Regions from separate parts of the Blastococcus sp. SYSU D00820 genome, predicted to be linked through region 3. Evidence: riboswitches for the same ligand, from Rfam matches in the RefSeq annotation. Region 3 holds a riboswitch; each other region holds the start of a gene.
The links. A riboswitch is a leader RNA that binds a small molecule or an ion and turns the genes downstream of it on or off. The one in region 3 is predicted to bind S-adenosylmethionine.
Positions count from the first base shown of each region.

Region 1 (5,801 bases), on a different contig from region 3:
CGGCCGGCCGCGCCTGGGCCGACCACCCGTTCCCCCGCTGCTTCGGCTGCGGGCCCGAGCGCGAGCCCGGCGACGGGCTGCGCACGAAGGTCGGCCCGCTCCCTGACCGCCCGCAGGTGTGGGCGGGGGTGTTCCGGCCGGCCGCCTCGCTGCCCTCGGCCGGCGGGGTGGCCGCGCCGGAGACGGTGTGGGCCGCGCTCGACTGCCCCTCGTTCCAGCCCCTGGCGCCGGAGGACCCGCGGCCGCACGTGCTCGGCACGATGACCGCCCGCCAGGACCGCCCGGTCCGGCTGGACGCCGACCACGTGCTGCTCGCCTGGCTGACCGGCCGCGACGGCCGCCGGACCACGAGCGCCTCGGCGCTGATCGGCCCGGACGGCGCGGTCCGCGCCGCCGCCACCGCCATCTGGTTCCCGCTCGCTTGAGCCTCTGAGCTGCGGTTCTCACCGCGCGTAACGGGGCCGTCACGAGGAACCACCGCATCGGGCGACGCGATCGGAGAGGTGCGCGGCGTCGCCGTCCTCTTTCCTGGGAGCCAGGACACCGGCAGCGGGAGGAGGCGGCGATGGCCGAGGCATGCGCGCGCCGCCCCCTGCGCCGGTGGGCCGGCCGGGCTCTGACCGTGACCGGGCTCGGCGCCGGTCTCTGGCTGCTCGGGACGGCGGCCGGCGGGGACGTCGCCGCCGCCGAGGAACCGGCGCCGGGCCTGCTCGGCGGCACCGTCTCCGTGGTCGCCGACCTCGCCGACCGGACCCTGCCCCCGCTCGTCGACGCCGTCGCGCCCCCGGTCACCGGGGTCACCGGGGCGGTGACGTCCCTCCCCGCGGCCGTCGCACCCGTGCTGGAGCCCCTGCGGCCGACGCTGCCCCCGGTTCCCGAGGTGCCCGCGGTCCCCGCGGTGCCGGCCGTGCCCGTTCCCGCGCCCGCCGCGGCTGTGGCCCCGGCCGTCCCGGCCGGCGAGGCGGCGGTGGAGGTGCCGACCGTGCCGCCGGCGGCGCCCGCCGCCGCACCGGTCCTCGCGAGCGTCACCGAGGTCCCGGGGACCGCGACGCCGTCCCCCGCGGCCGCCACCGGCACCGCGGCGCCCGCGCCCGCACCCGAGCTCCCCTCCCCCGCGCCGGCGCCCCTGACCCCGGCGGCCGGCACCTCCTCGTCGGCCGCCGGCAGCGGCGCCGGCGGGGCCGACCAGCCCGCCGGCGACCTCGCGGCCGTCGTCCGGGCGACCGACGTCCTGTCGCCGCCCGGCGCGCCGGGTGGTCCGCCGGACGACGTCCGCACCCCCGCGGGGGATCTCTCCGCCACCCCCGACTGAGGACGCGCCCACCGGCTCCCGGCCGGTCCGGCGCACCGCCCCGCGCCCTCCCGGGCGCGGGTCCCCCCTCAGTCAGGAGAGATCCATGAACACCTGGGTTGCACGCGGCCTGCGGGTCGCGCTGTTCACCGGCGGCCTGCTGGCCGTCGGCACCGGCGTCGCGAGCGCCGACGAGGGCCTGGACGTGCGCGTCCCGGTCACCGTCACCGACAACGCGGTGTCCGTCCTCGGGGACGCCACCGCCACCGGCGGCGCCCCGGCCGCCGCCGCTCCGGGCCTCGACCTCGGCATCCTCTCGGTCTCCGTGCCGGTCACGGTCGGCGGGAACGCGGTGGCCGTGCTCGGCGACGCCACCGCGACCGGGTCCCCGTCCACCGGGGCTCCCGCGCCCGCGGCACCGGCCCCGGCCGGCGGCGGGGCGGTCGACCTGGCCGTGCCCGTGACCGTCACCGGCAACGCCCTCGCCGTCGGCGGGGACGCCACGGCCACCCCGGCCCCGGCCACCCCGGCCGCGTCGAGCACGCCGGCTCCGGCGCCGGCTCCGGCCGGCGACGGATCGCTGCTCGACCTCGACGTCCCGGTCACCGTCTGCGGCCTGGCCGTCGGCGTGCTCGGCGACGCCCACGCCGATGCCGGCTGCCCGGCCCCGGCGACCGGCCCCGCTCCCGGGACCGGGCACCCCGGCCCGGGCAGCGGTGGGGGCACGTGCACCTGCCCGCCGGCCGCCCCGGCGCCCTCCGACCGGCTCGACCGGCCGGAGTCGCCCGCGGCACCGCACGGCCTGCTCCCGGCCGCGTGGTCGGGTGGTGCGACGTCCGCTGCCGGCACGTCCGGTGGCACCGGGACCACCGGCGGCGCCGGTGGGCTGGCGTACACCGGTGCCGGCGTGGCCGCCCCCGCGCTGCTCGGGGTCGGCGCCCTGCTGGCCGGTCTGGCACTGACCGCCCGCCGGTGGGCCTCGCGCGGCTGACCACCGTGCCGCGGGCCCGGCTCCGGCCGGGCCCGCGGTGCGCGGGACCCCCGTGACGGGTGGGACGACGGCGGCGCTATCTTCGGCGGTGGCTCACGAGAGGCAGCGAGAAGCACCTGGCTGGCTGCCCGGCAACCTCTACTCCGTCTGAGGTGCTCCAGGGGAAGAGCCGGTCGGACGGCGCCCGCCGCCCGACAAGGACGGAGTCCTCGGTGCGCCGCCGGGTCTCCCGACGAGAGGAGAACGGCGCGCATGACCGACCCGCAGAGCTGGAGCTTCGAGACCCGGCAGATCCACGCCGGCAGCAGCCCCGACCCCACCACCGGCGCCCGGGCGCTGCCCATCTACGCGACCACCAGCTACCAGTTCCGCGACGCCCAGCACGCCGCCGACCTGTTCGCCCTGGCCGAGATGGGCAACATCTACACCCGGATCATGAACCCGACGCAGGACGCGCTCGAGCAGCGCGTCGCGTCGCTGGAGGGCGGCGTCGCCGCGCTCGCCGTCTCCAGCGGCCAGGCCGCCGAGACCCTCGCCATCCTCAACATCGCCGAGGCCGGCAGCCACATCGTCGCCTCGGCCTCGCTGTACGGCGGCACCTACAACCTGCTGCACCACTCGCTGCCCAAGCTCGGCGTCACGGTGTCCTTCGTCGAGGACCCCGACGACCCGGAGAACTGGCAGTCGCTGGTGCAGGAGAACACCAAGGCCTTCTACGCCGAGTCCATCGGCAACCCGAAGGGCGACATCCTCGACATCAGCGCGGTCGCCGAGGTGGCCCACCGCAACGGCGTCCCGCTGATCGTGGACAACACCATCGCCACGCCCTACCTGATCCGCCCGATCGAGTTCGGCGCCGACATCGTCGTGCACTCGGCCACCAAGTACCTGGGCGGCCACGGCACGGCCATCGCCGGGCTGATCGTCGACTCCGGCAACTTCAACTGGACCGGCGGCAAGTTCCCCGGCTTCACCGAGCCCGACCCGACCTACCACGGCGTCGTCTACGCCGACCTCGGTGCGCCGGCCTACGCGCTCAAGGCCCGGGTGCAGCTGCTGCGCGACCTCGGCCCGGCGATCAGCCCGTTCAACGCCTTCCTCGTCGTCCAGGGCATCGAGACGCTGTCGCTGCGCATGGAGCGGCACGTGGCCAACGCCCAGCGGGTGGCCGAGTTCCTCGAGGGGCACGACGCCGTCGACCGGGTCAACTACCCGGGCCTGCCGTCGTCCCCGTGGCACGCGGCGCAGCAGAAGTACGCTCCGCGCGGCGCGGGCGCGGTGCTCACCTTCGAGCTGCACGGCGGCGTGGAGGCCGGCAAGCGGTTCGTCGACGCCCTCGAGCTGCACAGCCACGTGGCCAACATCGGCGACGTGCGCAGCCTGGTCATCCACCCGGCCTCGACGACGCACTCGCAGCTGACCCCCGAGGAGCAGCTGACCACCGGCGTCACCCCGGGCCTGGTGCGGCTGGCCGTCGGTCTGGAGGGCATCGAGGACATCCTCGCCGACCTCGAGGCCGGGTTCCGGGCCGCCAAGTCCTCCTGAGCGGGGAGGCCTGAGATGAGCGGGGTCCGGGACGCCGGCCCGGCGTCCCGGACCCCGGCGCCGTCCCGGCCGGGCGGCTGGCGCGAGGGCGATCCGGCCGGGCGCCGGCTGTTCCTCGACGTCGGCGGCCCGGTCGTGCTCGAGCGCGGCGGGGTGCTGCCCGGCGTCCGCGTCGCCTACGAGACCTGGGGCACGCTCGCCCCCGACGGCGGCAACGCGGTGCTCGTCGAGCACGCGCTGACCGGCGACAGCCACGTCGCCGGGCCGGCCGGACCGGGGCACCCGACGCCCGGCTGGTGGGAGGGCCTGCTCGCGCCCGGCGGGCCGCTGGACCCCGCCGAGTGGTTCGTCGTCTGCGCCAACGTGCTCGGCGGCTGCCAGGGGACCACCGGCCCCTCCTCGACGGCCCCGGACGGCGAGCGGTGGGGGTCGCGCTTCCCCGAGATCACCGTCGGCGACCAGGTGCGGGTGGAGATGGCGCTGGCCGACGCGCTGGGCATCCGGCGCTGGGCCGCGGTCGTGGGCGGCTCGATGGGCGGCATGCGGGCCCTGGAGTGGGCCGTCGCCGCGCCGGACCGGGTGGCCGGGCTGTTCTTCCTCGCCTCCGACGCCGTCGCCTCCGCCGACCAGATCGGCACGCAGACCACCCAGCAGGCCGCCGTCCGCGCCGATCCGCGCTGGCGCGGGGGCGACTACGACCTCGATGACCCGCCGCTGGACGGCCTGGGCATCGCGCGGCGGATCGCCCACCTCACCTACCGCAGCGCCTACGAGCTGGGCGAGCGGTTCGGCACGACGGTGCAGGACGACGGCCGCTACGCCGTCGCCTCCTACCTCGACCACCACGCCGACAAGCTGACCGGCCGGTTCGACGCCGGCAGCTACGTGGTGCTCACCGAGGCCATGAACAGCTGGGACGTCGGCCGCGGGCGCGGCGGCGTCGAGGCGGCGCTGGCACGGGTCACTGCCCGCGCGGTCGTCGCGGGGGTGGACAGCGACCGGCTGTACCCGCCCGAGCAGCAGCAGCGGGTGGCCGACGCGCTCGGCGTCCCCCTGCGCCTGATCGCCTCGCCGTACGGGCACGACGGCTTCCTCATCGAGATCGACGCCGTCGGCGCCCTCCTCGGGGAGCTGCTCGGCGCCTGACGGCGGACGATGCCCGGGTGGACGACGACCTCCGCGCCCTGCGCGCCGCCTGCGACCGCGCCCTGCCCGGGCACGGCACCTGGCGCCCGGCCGAGCTGCTGGCCACCGTGCCCGCCGACACCGAGCCCGACCGCTACGGCGAGGGCGGGGTCGTCGCCGAGCTCGAGGCCGAGGTGGCCGCGGTGCTGGGGCACCCGGCCGCGGTCTACCTGCCCAGCGGCACCATGGCCCAGCAGGCGGTGCTGCGGGTGCACGCCGAGCGCCGCGGCCGCCGCACCGTCGTCTTCCACCCCGAGTGCCACCTCGCCCGGCACGAGGAGCAGGCGCTCGAGCGGCTGCACGGGCTGGTCGGCCGGCCCGCCGGCGACCGCTCCCGGCTGCTCACCGCCGACGACCTGGCCGCAGTGGCCGAGCGTCCGGCCGCGCTGCTGGTCGAGCTGCCGCAGCGCGACCTGGGCGGCACCCAGCCGCCCTGGGACGACGTCGCCGCGCAGGTGGCCTGGGCGCGGGAGCGCGGCGCGGCGGCGCACCTCGACGGCGCCCGGCTGTGGGAGTCCGCCGCCGGGTACGGCCGGCCCCCGGCGGAGGTCGCCGGCCTCTTCGACACCGTCTACGTGAGCTTCTACAAGGGCCTCGGCGCGCTCGCCGGCTGCTGCCTGGCCGGGCCGGCCGGCGTGGTCGCCGAGGTGCGGGAGTGGCGGCGGCGGATGGGCGGCACGCTGTTCGGGCTGTGGCCGGGCGCGGCGTCGGCGCTGGGCTGCCTGCGCCGCCGGCTGCCGCTGATGCCGGCCTACCTGGAGCGCGCCCGCGAGGTCGCCGGCGCCGTCC
Region 1 covers NZ_JBJGZW010000001.1:307,321-313,121, reverse strand. Annotated here, with positions in the region: gene ACI79R_RS01440 (hypothetical protein) at 1-425, shown strand, start outside; gene ACI79R_RS01435 (hypothetical protein) at 566-1,312, shown strand; gene ACI79R_RS01430 (hypothetical protein) at 1,398-2,282, shown strand; SAM riboswitch class IV at 2,374-2,489, shown strand; gene ACI79R_RS01425 (bifunctional o-acetylhomoserine/o-acetylserine sulfhydrylase) at 2,535-3,827, shown strand; gene metX (homoserine O-acetyltransferase MetX) at 3,843-4,973, shown strand; gene ACI79R_RS01415 (threonine aldolase family protein) at 4,991-5,801, shown strand, end outside.
Region 1: it holds a riboswitch for S-adenosylmethionine, as region 3 does, so the genes downstream of both, ACI79R_RS01425 (bifunctional o-acetylhomoserine/o-acetylserine sulfhydrylase) here and ACI79R_RS07635 (aminotransferase class V-fold PLP-dependent enzyme) in region 3, are expected to answer to the same signal.

Region 2 (5,801 bases), on a different contig from region 3:
ATGATCACGGCCACGTCCAGCCGCCTACCCGGGCCGACCGCGACCGACGCACCGGCCGGAAGACGCCGACAGGGGCGGCCCGCTCGCGCGGACCGCCCCTGCCGGGGACTTGCTGGAAGGCTGCGTCGCAGGGACCCGCGACACGCGGAGCGTGCCGTGGGGGCGACGTGGTCCTCTTAGAAGTCCATGCCGCCCATGCCGCCGTCGGCCCCCGGCATGGCCGGAGCGTTCTTCTCCGGCTTGTCGGCGATGACGGCCTCGGTGGTGAGGAAGAGCGCCGCGATGGAGGCGGCGTTCTGCAGCGCCGAGCGGGTCACCTTGGCGGGGTCGATGATCCCGTTGGCGACCAGGTCGACGTACTCGCCGGTGGCGGCGTTGAGGCCGTGACCCACCTCGGAGTTGCGCACCTTCTCCGCGACGACGCCGCCCTCGAGGCCGGCGTTGACGGCGATCTGCTTCAGCGGGGCCTCGAGCGCGACGCGCACGATGTTGGCACCGGTGGCCTCGTCACCCTCGAGCTCGAGCTTCTCGAACGCAACGGTGGTGGCCTGCGCCAGGGCGACGCCACCACCGGCGACGATGCCCTCCTCGACGGCGGCCTTGGCGTTGCGCACCGCGTCCTCGATGCGGTGCTTGCGCTCCTTGAGCTCGACCTCGGTCGCGGCGCCGGCCTTGATGACGGCGACGCCACCGGCCAGCTTGGCCAGGCGCTCCTGCAGCTTCTCGCGGTCGTAGTCGGAGTCCGACTTCTCGATCTCGGCGCGGATCTGGTTCACCCGGCCGGCGATCTGGTCGGTGTCACCGGCGCCCTCGACGATCGTCGTCTCGTCCTTGGTGACGACGACCTTGCGGGCGCGGCCCAGCAGCTCGAGGCCGGCGTTGTCGAGCTTGAGGCCGACCTCCTCGCTGATGACCTGGCCACCGGTGAGGATGGCGATGTCGGTCAGCATGGCCTTGCGGCGGTCGCCGAAGCCCGGGGCCTTGACGGCGACGGACTTGAAGGTGCCGCGGATCTTGTTCACGACCAGGGTCGCGAGGGCCTCGCCCTCGACGTCCTCGGCGATGATGGCCAGCGGCTTGCCCGACTGCATGACCTTCTCCAGCAGCGGGAGGAGGTCCTTGACGGTGCTGATCTTCGAGTTGACGACGAGCACGTACGGGTCGTCGAGGACGGCCTCCATGCGCTCGGCGTCGGTGACGAAGTAGGGCGAGATGTAGCCCTTGTCGAAGCGCATGCCCTCGGTGAGCTCGAGCTCGAGGCCGAAGGTGTTGCTCTCCTCGACGGTGATGACGCCTTCCTTGCCGACCTTGTCCATCGCCTCGGCGATGAGCTCACCGATGGCGGTGTCGGCGGCGGAGATCGACGCGGTGGCGGCGATCTGCTCCTTGGTCTCGACGTCCTTGGCGGTCGAGAGCAGGTAGCTGGTGACCGACTCGACGGCCTTCTCGATGCCCTTCTTCAGGGCCATCGGGTTGGCGCCGGCGGCGACGTTGCGCAGACCCTCGCGGACGAGCGCCTGGGCGAGCACGGTGGCGGTGGTGGTGCCGTCACCCGCGACGTCGTCGGTCTTCTTCGCGACCTCCTTGACCAGCTCGGCGCCGATCTTCTCCCAGGGGTCCTCGAGCTCGATCTCCTTGGCGATGCTCACACCGTCGTTGGTGATGGTGGGAGCGCCCCACTTCTTCTCGAGCACGACGTTGCGGCCCTTGGGACCGAGGGTCACCTTGACGGCGTCGGCGAGGGTGTTCATGCCCCGCTCGAGGCCGCGGCGCGCCTCTTCCTCGAAGGCGATCATCTTGGCCATGTGGTGATGTCCTCCATGCATGGATCGCTGCACGGCCGGGTTCGGCGCCCGCGACGGACGACACCGATACCTGCGGGCACTCCGTCGGCCCGCGGACCGGTGCCTCACCGTTCCGACCTGATTGGCACTCGGCACTGTCGAGTGCCAATCCCGAGTCTGGCACTCGACCCTGCCGAGTGCAAGAACGGGGGGTCGGCGGGGCCTGTTCCCGGAAACGGCCGAGGCCCGGCCCCCAGGGGGGACCGGGCCTCGGCGGGGCGCTCGGGCGCTGGACTCAGGCGACGCGGACGCCGTCGGCCTGCGGACCCTTCTCGCCCTGGACGACCTCGAAGGTCACCCGCTGCCCCTCGTCGAGGGACTTGTACCCGTCCATCTGGATGGCCGAGTAGTGGACGAAGACGTCCTGGCCGCCGTCGACGGCGATGAAGCCGAAGCCCTTCTCGGCGTTGAACCACTTCACGGTGCCCTGTGCCACGTGCGCTCCCACGATCGTGCGTGCGGACGGCCCCCGTGATGCCGGGGACCGGGAACCAGCTCTTCCGCCCGTCGGACACGAACGTGGAACTCGAACCGCGCGAGAACGTACAACAAGGAGACATCGAACACACCAGGTCGATGCACGACCGATACCCGGAGGGAGGGACGATCTCGTTCCCTCACCCGGTCAGGTGACCAGCCTAGCCCTCAGGCGATGAGCCCCGCCTGTCGAACCGACCGCAGCGAGGGCTCCACGGTGTGCGTCGGGCCGACCACCGGCTCCAGCGGGTCGAGGGTCTTCAGCCCCTCCCCCGTGTTGAGGACGACGGTCTCCTTGGCCGGGTCCAGGCGGCCGTCGGCGACCAGCTGGCGCAGCACCGCGACGGTCACCCCGCCGGCGGTCTCGGCGAAGACGCCGGTGGTGCGGGCCAGGTCGCGGATGCCCTGGACGATCTCCTCGTCGCCCACCCGGCCCACCGAGCCGCCGGTGCGCCGGATCGCGTCGAGCGCGTACGGGCCGTCGGCGGGGTTGCCGATGTTCAGCGACTTGGCGATGCCGGTCGGCTTCACCGGCTTGACGACGTCCCAGCCGTTGTCGAACGCGGTGGCGATCGGGTCGCACCCGGCCGACTGCGCACCGAAGATCGTCCACTCGGTGGCCTCGACGATGCCCGCGGTGGCGAGCTCGCGGAACGCCTTGTCCACCTTGGTGAGCAGCGAGCCCGAGGCCATGGGGATCACGACCTGGGCCGGGATCCGCCAGCCGAGCTGCTCGGCGATCTCGTAACCCATGGTCTTGGAGCCCTCGGCGTAGTACGGCCGCACGTTCTGGTTGACGAAGGCGGTGTCCTCGAACTCGTCGGTCTCGGCGAGCTCGCTGGTCAGCCGGTTGACGTCGTCGTAGGAACCCTCGACGGCGACCAGCGTCTGGCCGTAGACCGCCGACTGCACGACCTTGCCCGGCTCCAGGTCGGCGGGGATGAAGACGTAGGAGGGCAGGCCGACGCGGGCGGCGTGCGCGGCCACGGAGTTGGCCAGGTTGCCGGTCGAGGCCGCGGCGATCTTGGCGTAGCCCAGCCCCTTGGCGGCGGTGGCCGCCAGGCTGACCACGCGGTCCTTGAACGAGTGGGTGGGGTTGGCCGAGTCGTCCTTGACCCACAGCCCACCGGTGATGCCGAGCTCGGCGGCCAGCCGGTCGGCGCGGACCAGCGGCGTCATGCCCGGGTCGAGGCTCACCCGGTCGGCCGGGTCCTGGCCCACCGGGAGCAGGGCGGCGTAGCGCCAGATGTTCTGCGGACCGGCCTCGATCTGCTCGCGGGTCACCGCGGCCATCAGCTCGGGGTCGTAGTCGACCTCCAGCGGGCCGAAGCACTCGGCACAGGCGTGCTCGGCGACCAGGCCGAAGGTGGCGCCGCAGTTGCGGCAGACCAGCCCGCGGGCGGGACAGGGGGGAACGGGGCCGCCGGCGCTGGAGTCGGCCTGGGCGGAACCGGGAGCGGTCAGGGTCATGCGACGACTACCTCCTCATCTTCCCCGCGTCGGGCCGTCGAGCCGCGCGGGACGGAATTGGCACCTGCCGCCCCGCGACTGCGGGGGGCGGTTGCCGGGGCTTCGTCGGGCCGTGTCCCTCTGCCCCTCTGGATGAGTGGAACGGGGGGAACTGTACCCGCGCGCCGGGAGCGCCCACCGGACGGTCAGGATGCGCGCGTGGCTGCGCGCATCGTCTACACCGACCTCGACGGCACGATGGTGGGCTGGCGGGGGTCGTTCTGGCACACCTCCGACCGGGAGCTGACCGAGGGCCCGGCGGCCGCCCTGTTCGCGCTGCACCGCGCCGGGGTGCCCCTGGTGCTGGTCAGCGGCCGCACCTACGAGCAGGTGGCCGAGGCCGCCCGGATCTTCGCCGCCGACGGCGCCATCGCCGAGCTGGGCGCGCTGGTCGGCTGGAACGGCGGCCGGGACACCCACGAGCTCACCGGCGACCTGCCGGCCCGGTACGCGGGGCGGGAGCCGGTGTCGGTGATGACCGAGCTCGGGGTCCTCGACGAGCTGTTCGCCCGCCACCCGGGCCAGCTGGAGTGGCACGCGCCCTGGCACGCCACCCACCGCACCGACGCGCTGCTGCGCGGGCGGGTCGACACCCTCGCCGTCGACGCCGAGCTGGCCGAGCTCGGCCACGGCTGGCTGACGCTCAAGGACAACGGCGCGATCCCGTACTCCCCCCGCATGGGGCTGGAGCCGGGCGGCCCGGCGCGGGTCTACCACCTCATGCCGCGCGGCATCGACAAGGGCGCGGCCATCGCCTGGGACCTGCAGCGGCGGGGCCTGGACCCGGAGGACGCGGTGGCCATCGGCGACAGCGTCAGCGACCTGGAGATGGCGCCCGCCGTCGGGCGGCTGTGGGTGCCGGCCAACGGCGCGCGCGTCGACGGCATGGCCGAGCGGCTGGCCGCCGTCCCCAACGTCACCGTGGCCGGGGCCGCCATGGGCGACGGCTGGGCCGAGGCGGTCCTCGCCTCGCTCTGATCGGAGTGCCACGGCGCGGTTTCCGCGCCCGTGGCACTCCGATCAGCTCAGCTGGTGACGTCCCGGCGGGCGAAGTGCCGGAAGCCCAGCGCGGTGAAGACGACGGCGTAGACCAGCGACTGGATGACGCCGCGGAAGAGGTCCCCGGAGTCGACCGGCGTCTGCAGCAGGTCGGTCCAGGCGAACTCCTCGGCGGTCGGGAACCAGTCCCGGATCCCGCCGAGCTGCTCCACCTGGTCGAGGATCGCGAACACGAACATCGTGAACACCGCCCCGCCGACGGCGGCCAGCGGCGCGTCGGTGACCGTGGACAGCCAGAACGCCAGCGTGCCGACGACGAGCAGGTGGACGGCGAGGTAGCCGACCATCCCGGCCAGCCGCAGCAGCCCCTCGCCCTGCGGGAGGGTCACCCCGATCGGCGTCTGGATCGCCTCGAAGCCGAACGCGATGCCCCCGGCGACCAGCGCGACGACCACCACGAGCACCAGCGCCCCGACCGAGAGCACCAGCGCGGCCAGCCACTTCTGCCGGAGCAGCCGCATCCGCGGGATCGGGGTGGCCAGCGCGTAGCGCAGCGACCCCCACTGGGCCTCGACCGCCACGGTGTCGCCGAAGAACAGCGCGAACACCACTACGAGGAAGAAGCTCGTGGTCGCGAAGAGCACGAACAGCGTGAAGTTCAGCCCGCTCGCCGTCGCGACGTCGACCAGGTTGAGCCGGCTGTTCTGCTGGGCGTTCTCGCTGGCGCCCAGCTGCAGCGCCGCGATGAGCACCAGCGGCAGGGCGATCATCAGCACGAGCACGCCCAGCGTGCGGCGCCGCTTGAACTGCCGGCGCAGCTCCACCGACAGCCGCAGGGTCCGCTCGGGCCGGTAGCCCGCGACCGCGCCGGTCGCCTGCACGTGCTCGTTCGTCGTGCTCACGCTCATCGGTTCGACTCCGGACTCGATCCGCTCCTCGGTGGCTGGCGCTCCCTGCGATGCTCCCTCGCCC
Region 2 covers NZ_JBJGZW010000006.1:37,386-43,186, forward strand. Annotated here, with positions in the region: gene ACI79R_RS09020 (DUF72 domain-containing protein) at 1-14, opposite strand, end outside; gene groL (chaperonin GroEL) at 177-1,805, opposite strand; gene ACI79R_RS09030 (cold-shock protein) at 2,080-2,280, opposite strand; gene thrC (threonine synthase) at 2,490-3,791, opposite strand; SAM riboswitch class I at 3,804-3,930, opposite strand; gene ACI79R_RS09040 (HAD hydrolase family protein) at 3,990-4,808, shown strand; gene ACI79R_RS09045 (ABC transporter permease) at 4,856-5,737, opposite strand.
Region 2: it holds a riboswitch for S-adenosylmethionine, as region 3 does, so the genes downstream of both, thrC (threonine synthase) here and ACI79R_RS07635 (aminotransferase class V-fold PLP-dependent enzyme) in region 3, are expected to answer to the same signal.

Region 3 (5,801 bases):
GTACTCCTCGCGCCGCCAGATCCACTCGCGGGCGCTGTGCGCGTCACCGGGGCCGCGCTGCCCGCTGCGGGGCGGCGGCCGGCCGTCGGTCAGGTAGTACTTCGGCTCCTTCACCGGCGACAGGTAGAGGCCGGGATGGGTGGCCAGCGCCGCGTGCAGCGCGGTGGTGCCCGCCTTGGGTGCACCGGCGATGACGAAGTGGGGCAGCCGGCCGGCCGTCGCGCTCATCGGATCCCTCCTGGTCCCGCGGCCCGCGCCGCGGTGTAGACACGGACGAGCGCCCGGACGGTCCCGGCGCCCCCAGCACGCTCGGCGAACGGAGTCCCCGCGTGACCGCAGCACCGCCCCGGCTCCCCGATCCCGCCCGGTTCTGGGCCGACGCGCAGGTGGTGCTCGAGCCGGAGGACCCGCGGCCGGGCTCCTGGGCCGGGGGGCCGTCGGCGGCGTACGTGGACGGCACCTGGTGGCTGGCCTACCGGCTGCGGCGGCCGGTCGGCGAGGGCCGCGGCTTCGGCAACGTCGTGGCCCGCTCGGCCGACGGCGTGCGCTTCGAGCCCGTCGTCGCGGTGAGCAAGGACCGGTTCGGCGCGGAGTCGCTGGAGCGTCCGGCCCTGGTGCACACGCCCGAAGGCCGCTGGCGGCTCTACGTCAGCTGCGCGACGCCGGGCACGAAGCACTGGCGGGTCGACCTCCTGGAGGCCGGCGCCGTCGAGGAGCTCGCCACCGCCGAGCCGCGGACCGTGCTGCCCGGCAGCGCGTCGGCCGGCGTCAAGGACCCGGTGGTCCGGTACGACGGCGGGCAGTGGCACCTGTGGGCCTCGGTGCACCCGCTCGACGACCCCGACGCCACCGACCGCATGACCACCGAGCACGCGACCAGCCCGGACGGCGTCACGTGGACCTGGCGGGGCACCGCGCTGGCCGGCACCCCGGGCACCTGGGACGCCCGCGGGGTGCGCGTCACCGTCGTCGTCCTCGACGGCTCGCGCACCTGGGCCCTGTACGACGGCCGGGCCACCGCGGAGGAGAACTGGGAGGAGCGCACCGGCCTGGCGCGGCACGACGGCGAGGGCCGCTTCGCCGCGGCGCCCGTGGGGCCGTTCCTCGCCAGCCCGCACCCGCCGTCGGGCCTGCGCTACGCCGACGTCGTGGCCCTGCCCGACGGCTCGGCCCGGTGGTTCTACGAGGCGACCCGCCCCGACGGCGCCCACGAGCTGCGCACCGTGCTGCTGCCCGGCTGACCGGCTCACCGCGGCGGCGCTCCGCAGCCGGCGCCGCGGGCCAGGGCGGCGGGGTCGGCCCCGGCCAGGCCGGCCAGCGGCCGCGGGTCGTCGGCGGGCTGCCAGCGCCCGTCGCGGACGGCGTAGGGCACCGCCGGCCCGTCGGCGAGGACGGCGGCCAGCCCGGCGAGCAGGCGGTCCACGTCCGCGGCCGAGCTGCCCACCCCGACGCTGGCCCGCAGCGCTCCCCCGGGCACGCCGAGCCGGGCCAGCAGCGGATGGGCGCAGAAGCGGCCGTCGCGGACCGCGACGCCGTGCTCGGCGGAGAGCACCGCGGCGACCAGCCCGGGGTCGGCGCCGTCGACGGTGAACCCCACGACGCCGGTGGGCTCGGCCGAGTCCTCCCAGATCCGCAGCACCCGGACGGCGGGGAGCGCCGTGAGCCCGGCGACCAGCCGCTCGCGCAGCGCCCGCTCGTGCGCCTCCAGGGCGCCGGCCGGCAGGCCGGCGAGCGCGTCGCAGGCGGCGGCCAGCGCGACCGCCCCGAGCACGTTGGGCGAGCCGCCCTCGTGCCGGTGCGGTGCGGCCACCCAGCGGGCGCCCTCGACGGTGACGTCGGCGACCGCGCCGCCGCCGGGCAGGTACGCCGGGCCCTCGTCCAGCCAGTCGCGCCGGCCGACCAGCGCCCCGGTCCCGTACGGCGCGTAGGTCTTGTGCCCCGAGAAGGCCACCCAGTCCGCACCCGAGGCGGCCAGCGAGAACGCGCGGTGCGGCACCAGCTGCGCGCCGTCCACGACCACCCGCGTGCCCGCCGCCCGCGCGAGGGCGACGACCTCCTGCAACGGCAGCGCCTCGCCGGTGACGTTCGAGGCGCCGGTGACGGCGAGCAGCGCGTAGGGGGTGCGCCGCAGCTCGGCGGCGAGTGCGGCCAGCGTGCCGGCGACGGTGGCATCGGTGGGCAGCACCGTCGCCCGGCCCCGGGCCAGCCAGGGCAGCAGGTCGGCGTGGTGCTCGCAGTCGAGCACCAGCACCGCGGCTCCCTCGGGCACGCAGCGGGACAGCAGGGTCAGGGCGTCGGTGGTGTGCCGGGTGAGCACGCAGACGTCGTCCGCGCGGGCGCCGACGAAGGCGGCGACCCGGTCGCGCGCGGACTCGTACAGCGCCGTCGACACCTGGGACAGGTAGCCCGCCCCGCGGTGCACGCTGGCGTAGAGCGGCAGCGCCTCGGCGACCCGCTCGGCCACCGCGACGAGCGCGGGCGCGCTCGCGGCCACGTCGAGGTTGGCGTAGGGCGCGCTCCCGCCCGGCACCAGCGGGACGGCGGTGCCGGCCCCGGCGACCGGCAGCAGCGGACCGGGACCGGCGGCCGCCGGCCGGGTGGCGGGCTGGCTGGGCAGCAGTGCGGTGGACACGCGGTTCTCCCTCGGGGCCGGGACCCCGAGCGGGGTCCGCGCTTGCGCGCCCGCCGGCCGGCGGGGCGCCTGGTCGTCACCCGGGGCACCCCACCGCGGAGGAGGGTTGCCGGCCAGCGAGCCGGGGCTTCGCGCTGGCGCTCATGACCTGCCGGGGAGACTGGCACGCGAGCCGCATATCCGTCAAACCCGATCGGGATGGTAGGGATTACCTCGTGAGCACCGTCGTCGTCGTGGGCAACCCCAAGCCGCACTCGCGCACCCGCGCGGCCGCCGAGACCGTCCTGGAACGCCTCACCGGCGCCCCCGCCGACCGGGTGGTCGACGTCGTCGACCTCGGCGCGGGGCTGCTGGGCCGGGGCGACCCGGCCGTCGACGAGGCGGTCACCGCGCTGCGCGCGGCCGAGGTGGCCGTCGTCGCCAGCCCCACGTACAAGGGCACCTACACCGGGCTGCTCAAGCTGTTCCTCGACCAGGTCGGCACCGGCGACCTGGCCGGCGTGGTGGCCGTGCCGCTCATGCTCGGGGCCGGCCCCGGCCACGCGCACGCCCCGGACCTGCTGCTCAAGCCGGTCCTGGTCGAGCTGGGCGCGACCACCCCCACGCGGGGGCTGTACCTCCTCGACCGGTCCTGGGACGACCCCGCCGTCCTCGACCCGTGGCTGGCCACGGCCGCACCGGTGGTGTCCGCGCTGCGCGGTCTCCCCCGCCCGGCACCGGACCGCTGAAGGGTCAGCCCGCCCGGATCGCCGAGACGTCGAACTCGATCTGGATCCGGTCGCTGACCAGCACACCGCCGGTGTCGAGGGCGGTGTTCCAGGTGAGGCCCCACTCGCTGCGCTTGATCGCCAGCGCCCCCTCGAAGCCGACCCGCACGTTGCCGAAGGGGTCGCGCGCGGAGCCGGTCAGGGTGAAGTCGACGGTGACCGGCCGGGTCTCGTCGCGGATCGTGAGGTCGCCGGTCACCTGGTAGACGTCCTCGTCGACCTGCTCGACCGCGGTCGAGGTGAAGACGATGAACGGATACCGCTCGACGTCCAGGAAGTCCGGCGAGCGCAGGTGCGCGTCGCGGTCCGGCGTACCGGTGTCGATGCTCGCGGTGGCGATCCGCAGCGTCACCCTGCTGGCCGGCGGGTCCGCGGTGTCCAGGTGCGCCTCACCGGCGAAGTCGGTGAACGAGCCGCGCACGGTGGTCACCATCGCGTGCCGCGCCCGGATGCCGATGCGGGTGTGCGCGACGTCGACGACGTAGTCGCCGGTCACGTCCGCCAGCGCCGACGTGGCGGCGTCGAAGTCGGTGGGGTCCGAGTCCGGAGCCCGGTGCTTGGCCACGGGGACATCCTCCCCCAGGCCCGCGACACCGGCTGCACCGCGGGGCACCCGGCCCGGGATCCGGGACGGCGGCGCTACCGGCGGGTCTCGGGGAACAGCAGGTCGACGAACCGCTGGGCGGTGGGCTGCGGCTCGTGGTTGGCCAGCCCGGGCCGCTCGTTGGCCTCGATGAACACGTGCTCGGGGCCCTCGACGTCGGGCACCAGGAAGTCCAGGCCGGTGACCGGGATGCCGATCGCGCGGCTGGCCCGCACCGACGCCTCGGCGATCGCCGGGTGCAGCCGGTCGGTGACGTCCTCGATCGTGCCGCCGGTGTGCAGGTTCGCCGTCCGCCGCACCCGGATCCGCTGCCCGCTGGGCGGGACGTCGTCCATCGCGTAGCCGGCCTCGGCGACCACCGCGGCGGTGGTGTCGTCCAGCGGGATCCGCGACTCCCCGCCGGTCGCCCGCTCCCGGCGCCGGCTGGTGCTCCGGACGAGGGCGGTGACGTCGGAGACGCCGTCCCCCACGACCTCGGCCGGCCGCCGGACCGCGGCGGCGACCACCTGGTGGTCGATGACGACCACCCGCAGGTCGTCGCCGGCCACCAGCTCCTCCACGAGGACGTCCGGGCAGTGCCGCGCCGCCGCGGCCACGGCCCGGTCCAGCGCCGCGGGCGTGCGCACGCCGACGGTGATGCCCTTGCCCTGCTCGCCGCGGGCGGGCTTGACCACGAACTCCCCGACCGCGGCGAGCAGGGCGAGGGCCGCCGAGGGGTCGCCGTCGGGGACCGACGCGGCCCGCGCCACGCGGACGCCGGCGCGCTCCATGATCCGGCGGGTGACCCGCTTGTCGTCGCAGCGGCTCATCGCCACGGCGGTGGTCAGCTCCGACAGCGACTCGCGGGTCAGCAGGCTGCGGGCGCCCAGCGTCAGGCGCAGCTCGCCGTGGTCGGCGTCGGTGACCTCCACGCGGATCCCCCGGCGCAGCGCCTCGTCGGCGAGGATGCGGGCGTAGGGGTTGAGCCGGTCGAGCCCGGGCGGCGGCGCGACGTACAGCGGGGCGTTGACGGCGGTCCGCCGCTTGACCACCAGCGCCGGCACCTGGCGGAAGCCGAGCTTGCGGTAGAGCGCGATCGCCGGCGCGTTGTCGTACAGCACCGACAGGTCCAGGTAGCTGCGGCCGCGGGCGAGGTACCGCTCGGCGAGCACCCGCACCAGCGCCTCCCCGGTGCCGGGCGGCGCGAGCGCGGGGTCGACGGCCAGGCACCAGAGGCTGCTGCCGCCCTCCGGGTCGCCGAAGGCCCGCACGTGGTCGACTCCGGTGACCGTGCCGACCACCTGCCCGGTGCGGCGGTCCTCGGCCACCAGGTACCGCACCGTGCGGGTCGAGTGGTTGTGCCAGACCTGCTCCGGATCGCCGGCGACCATGCCGGCGCGGGCGAGGATCCGCGCCATCTCGGCGACGTCGGCCGGGCAGGTCACCGTGCGGACGAAGACGTTCTCCACCAGCTCCCGGCGCGGCCGGTAGCGGTGCAGGTCCAGCCGGAACGTGTAGCTGGGGTCGAGGAACAGCTCGTCGGGCGCCATGCCGACGAGCACCTGCGGATCGCGGGGGTAGATGCAGATGTCGCGGCGGCCGTCCTGCTCCGCGCGCAGCGCGTCGAGCAGCCGGGCCGGGTCGGGGAAGGTGTGGCCGAACACCAGCCGGCCCCAGCCCAGGTCGAGCGTCGCCTCCGGGCGCACGCCGCGGAGCTGGTGCTCCGACGGCGGCCGCCAGGCGGGGGCGGTGATCGCAGGCGGCACGGCCGCCAGCGGACGGCGGCGCAGCTCAGGCCGGGCGACCACGGCGCACCTCC
Region 3 covers NZ_JBJGZW010000004.1:173,321-179,121, reverse strand. Annotated here, with positions in the region: gene ACI79R_RS07645 (sulfotransferase family protein) at 1-228, opposite strand, end outside; gene ACI79R_RS07640 (hypothetical protein) at 330-1,241, shown strand; gene ACI79R_RS07635 (aminotransferase class V-fold PLP-dependent enzyme) at 1,247-2,632, opposite strand; SAM riboswitch class IV at 2,666-2,781, opposite strand; gene ACI79R_RS07630 (NADPH-dependent FMN reductase) at 2,848-3,360, shown strand; gene ACI79R_RS07625 (YceI family protein) at 3,365-3,964, opposite strand; gene ngg (N-acetylglutaminylglutamine synthetase) at 4,039-5,790, opposite strand.